DNA from 2 places in the Streptomyces sp. NPDC031210 genome. Region 1 is predicted to be linked to the other one. Evidence: riboswitches for the same ligand, from Rfam matches in the RefSeq annotation. Region 1 holds a riboswitch; the other holds the start of a gene.
The links. Region 1 has a riboswitch for glycine ahead of gcvT (glycine cleavage system aminomethyltransferase GcvT). Riboswitches for the same ligand answer to the same signal wherever they lie in the genome.

Region 1 (2,382 bases):
GGCCGCCTCCAGCGCGGCGCGGCCCACGAAGTCACCGCCGTTGGAGGTCTTGTCGAACTTCACGACCCGGCCCAGGCCCGCGTCGAACGGCGTGGTCGCCGTCGTCAGCTCGTGCCCGTACAGCGGCATGCCCGCCTCCAGGCGCAGCGTGTCGCGGCAGGACAGGCCACAGGGCACGAGCCCGGCGTCCCGGCCGGCCTCGGTCAGCGCCTCCCACAGGGCGACCGCGTCCGCGGGCCGGACGAACAGCTCGAAGCCGTCCTCGCCGGTGTATCCCGTACGGGCGATCAGCGCGGGCACGCCGGCGACGGTGCCGGGCAGGCCCGCGTAGTACTTCAGGCCGTCCAGGTCGGCGTCGGTCACCGCCTTGAGGATGCCCGGCGACTGCGGCCCCTGGACCGCGATCAGCGCGTAGGCGTCCCGGTCGTCGCGGACCTCGGCGTCGAAGCCGGCCGCCCGCTCGGTCAGCGCGTCCAGCACCACCTGGGCGTTGGAGGCGTTGGCGACGACCATGTACTCGGCCTCTTCGAGGCGGTAGACGATCAGGTCGTCCAGGATGCCGCCGGCGGCGTCGCAGATCATGGTGTAGCGGGCGCGGCCGGTCTTGACGCCGCCGATGTTGCCCACCAGGGCGTGGTCGAGGAGGTCGCCGGCCTGCGGGCCGGTGACGGTGATCTCGCCCATGTGGGAGAGGTCGAACAGGCCGGCGCGGGTGCGGACGGCGACATGTTCGTCGCGCTCGCTGGCGTAGCGCAGCGGCATGTCCCAGCCGGCGAAGTCGGTCATGGTCGCGCCGAGCGCACGGTGCGTGGCATCCAGTGCGGTACGGCGGGGGGCATCAGTCATGGTTCCGGGCTCCCAGACATGGGTGACAAGACGAAGTCTCCCCATCTGTCATCGGAACCTGAGAGGTTCACCGGGATCCCGCGAACGGGCCGGTTTGCACCTTGGGTGGAACCGCACCGCTGCGGCTCGCTTTTCAGATCTGCCTCGCCCGCGCGGTATAGGGGCCTGAGAGATTCAAGGGAGGACTTGCTCCTTCGGCGCCCCGCCGTGGCGGCCGGGGACTCTCCCGCGCGGATTCAAGCGGCCGGTATGGAGTTGGCTGTGCACGGCTGAGCGCGAGTGTGCACGTGGCGCCGACATCATTGCACGACGTCGCCGGATGCAGCAGTCCCGGGCGCCCACCCGTTCACGGGCCGGACGGATCGGGCAATCGCCTTGATGGCCATTACCTTTCCTTGACACTCTGCGGGGAGGGGACGGTCGCGAGCCGGACCCAGCACAGGACCGGGAGGTCGATCACGGTGCACAGCGAAGCCGCAGGCGTGACCACCGCGGGAGCCACGCCCCCGCACACCGCCCGGGCGGGGCACACCGCCGCGGTGCCCGGGCGCCGCCGCCCGTCACCGGCCGTAGTCCGCCCGGGACGCGGCGCCGAGGTCCTGGACCTCAGGGGAGCGGGCACCGGCCGCCCCGCGGCCACCATGTGCTTTCCGGCCGGCGACCTGGTGGTCGTCTCCGGCCTGCCGGGCAGCGGCAAGAGCACCCTGATGCACCGCGTCGTGCCGCCGCTGGACGGGCGGGGCGCGGCGGTGCACCGCATCGATTCGCAGGACGTCCGCGCCCGCTTCGAGAGCGGCCGCCTGCGCCGCCTGCCCTACGGCCTCTACCGCCCGCTGGTCCGCGCCGCCCACTACCTCGGCCTGCGCCGCGCCCTGCGGTCGGGGGAGAGCGTGGTGGTGCACGACTGCGGGACGCTCGCGTGGGTGCGCCGCTGGCTCGCCCGGTCGGCCCGGCGCGGCGGCCGCGGCCTGCATCTGGTGCTGCTCGACGTGCCGCCCGCGGTGGCGCTGTCGGGGCAGGCGTCCCGAGGACGCGGGGTGTCGGGGTACGCCTTCGCGCGGCACCGCCGGGCGGTGGGCCGGCTGGTCGGCGGCGCGGAGAGCGCCGGGCTGCCGGCCGGGTTCGCGTCCGTGACGCTGCTGGACCGGCCGGCGGCGAGCGCGCTGGAGGCGGTCGCCTTCGGCTGACGGGCCGGGCCGGGCCCGCCGGCCGGCCGCTCCCGACCGCCACCCGCCGCCGCCTTCGACCGCCGCCTCCGGTGCCGCTAGGGTCTTTGGCCAGATAGCGCGGTTCGGAACGGGTGGGTGGACATGAGCATTCCTGACATGGGGATACCGCAGTTGGCGTGGCCTGCGAACGAGCTCGAAGAGGTGCTGGCCGCCGCCGTCGGCCACCCCGGCGCCGGTGGCCGGATCGTCGAGGTCCTGGGCCGCAGCCTGGTGTGGGTGCCCCTGCCCAACGGCGGCGGCCCCCAGAGCGCGGGGCCGGGCGCCGGCGGCCTGGACCTGCCCACCGTCGAGATCGGCGGGGAGGTCT
Region 2 (2,382 bases), on a different contig from region 1:
GCCGGCATCCACACCGTCGCCGAGACCGCCGAGGCCGGGGAGGCCGAGCTGGTGCGGCTGCTGGGCAAATCCCACGGCGCCGGGCTCTATGCCATGGCGCTGGGCAAGGACGACCGTCCGGTGGTGGCCGATCGCGACGCGAAGTCCGTCTCCGTCGAGGACACCTTCGAGGTCGACGTGACCGACCGGACGCGGGTGCGCGCGGAGGTCCTGCGGCTCGCCGACCGCTGCGTGGAGCGGCTGCGGGCGGCCGGGCGCTCCGGACGCACGGTGGTGATCAAGGTGCGGAACTACGACTTCTCGACGCTGACCCGCTCCGAGACCCTGCGCGGGCCCACCGACGATCCCTCCGTCGTCCGGGAGGCGGCGACCCGGCTGCTGGAGACGGTCGACACGACGGGCGGGGTCCGGCTGCTGGGCGTGGGGGTGAGCGGGCTCGCCGACTACACCCAGGAGGACCTGTTCGCCCAGCTCGCGACGGAGCGGGAGGCGCAGGAGACGGCGAACGCGGTGGCCGAGCCGGCGGTGGACGTGACGGGCGGCGGGGAGCCCGAGGAGCCGCTGCCGCGGCGCTGGTATCCGGGGCTGGACGTGGTGCACGCCGAGTACGGCGCGGGGTGGGTGCAGGGCAGTGGGGTGGGAAGAGTGACCGTGCGCTTCGAGACACCGTGGTCCGCACCGGGAAGGGTGCGGACCTTTGCCGTCGACGACCCGGAGCTGCGGCCGGGGGAGCCCTTGCCGCTGGTGGGCGGCGAGCCGGGAAGTCAGTCCTCCGCGCCGGCGACCCGGCCGAAGTCCCTGTCGCCGGCCGAGGACACCGAGTCCGGTGAGGAGATATCGAGCCGGTAGTGGTGGTAGAGCTGGAGCTCCTGCTCGGGGGAGAGGTGCCGGCCGACACCGAAGTCCGGGGCGTCCTTGATCAGCTTGCGGTCGTAGGGGATGTGCAGCACGTCGCCGACCATCTCGCTCGGCTCCAGCGGCACGAACGCGTCCCTGCCGAACAGGCCCGTACGGACGGCGGCCCACTCCGGTTCTCCGGTCGCGTCATCGAGGTAGACCTCGTCGATCGTGCCGATCTTCTGGCCGTGCCGGTCGAACGCTTTGCGGCCGATCAGGCTCCGGGGATCGATGTCACTTTGCACGGCCCCTCCACGTTGGTCGCAACTGCCCTGTGACAACTACCAAACGGCACATTTCATGCCCCGGCCACTCGAAGGATCCCCCAGGTGGCACGCTGGTAGGCTGGCGAATGGCTGCAGACCCCATGCGGGAGAGTCCTTTGTCGTTCGCGACGGGGGCGCCGAAGGAGCAAATCCTCCCCGGAATCTCTCAGGCACACGTACCGCATGGACGAGGTCACTCTGGAAAGCAGGGCGGGCCACGGACAGCACAGCACCGGAACCCTTCCTCACCGACGGTGAAAGCCGGGCCGCAGCGGCGGTCCGGTGAAGCTCTCAGGTTGAGATGACAGAGGGGGAGGCCGTCCGGGCACCAGCGCCGTGGTGCCCCTCGTAGGTCGTATTGACCAGGAGGCCCCCGCAGATGACCACCAATCGCATCTCGTTGACCGAGCTCGAGCGCGGTACCCCCTTCGAGTACCGGCACATCGGTCCCGACCACGAGGCGCAGGCGAAGATGCTCGCGCACGTCGGTTTCGGCTCGCTGGACGAACTCACCGCCACGGCCGTACCCGACGTGATCAAGAGCGCCGAGGCGCTGGGGCTGCCGCAGGGCCGTTCCGAGGCCGAGGTCCTGGAGGAGCTGCGCAGCCTGGCGGACCGCAACCAGGTCCTGTCTTCCATGATCGGCCTCGGCTACTACGGCACGTTCACCCCGCCGGTGATCCTGCGCAACGTGATGGAGAACCCGTCCTGGTACACGGCGTACACGCCCTACCAGCCGGAGATCTCGCAGGGCCGCCTGGAGGCGCTGCTGAACTTCCAGACGATGGTCGCCGACCTGACCGGGCTGCCCACCTCCGGCGCGTCCCTGCTGGACGAGGGCACCGCGGCGGCCGAGGCCATGTCCCTCTCCCGCCGCGTCGGCAAGGTCAAGCAGGGCGTCTTCCTGGTCGACGCCGACTGCCTGCCGCAGACCATCGCCGTGCTCCAGACCCGCGCCGAGCCGACCGGCGTCGAGGTCGTCGTCGCCGACCTGAGCGACGGCATTCCCGCCGAGATCGCCGAGCGCGGCGTCTTCGGCGTCCTGCTCCAGTACCCGGGCGCCTCGGGCGCGGTCCGCGACCCGCGCGCCGTGATAGCGCGGGCGCAGGAGCTGGGCGCGGTGGTCACCGTCGCCGCCGACCTGCTCGCCCTGACGCTGCTGACCTCGCCCGGGGAGCTGGGCGCGGACATCGCCGTCGGCACCACGCAGCGCTTCGGT

Region 2: linked by a shared signal. The riboswitch ahead of gcvP (aminomethyl-transferring glycine dehydrogenase) and the one ahead of gcvT (glycine cleavage system aminomethyltransferase GcvT) in region 1 are both predicted to bind glycine.

What each region holds. Positions count from the first base shown of each region.
Region 1 is NZ_JBVIHH010000006.1:148,640-151,021, forward strand. Features, by position in the region: gene gcvT (glycine cleavage system aminomethyltransferase GcvT) at 1-846, opposite strand, end outside; glycine riboswitch at 882-989, opposite strand; glycine riboswitch at 990-1,085, opposite strand; gene ACZ45Z_RS13760 (AAA family ATPase) at 1,329-2,033, shown strand; gene ACZ45Z_RS13765 (enhanced serine sensitivity protein SseB) at 2,157-2,382, shown strand, end outside.
Region 2 is NZ_JBVIHH010000017.1:9,502-11,883, forward strand. Features, by position in the region: gene ACZ45Z_RS27100 (DNA polymerase IV) at 1-849, shown strand, start outside; gene ACZ45Z_RS27105 (PRC-barrel domain-containing protein) at 765-1,142, opposite strand; glycine riboswitch at 1,258-1,355, shown strand; gene gcvP (aminomethyl-transferring glycine dehydrogenase) at 1,543-2,382, shown strand, end outside.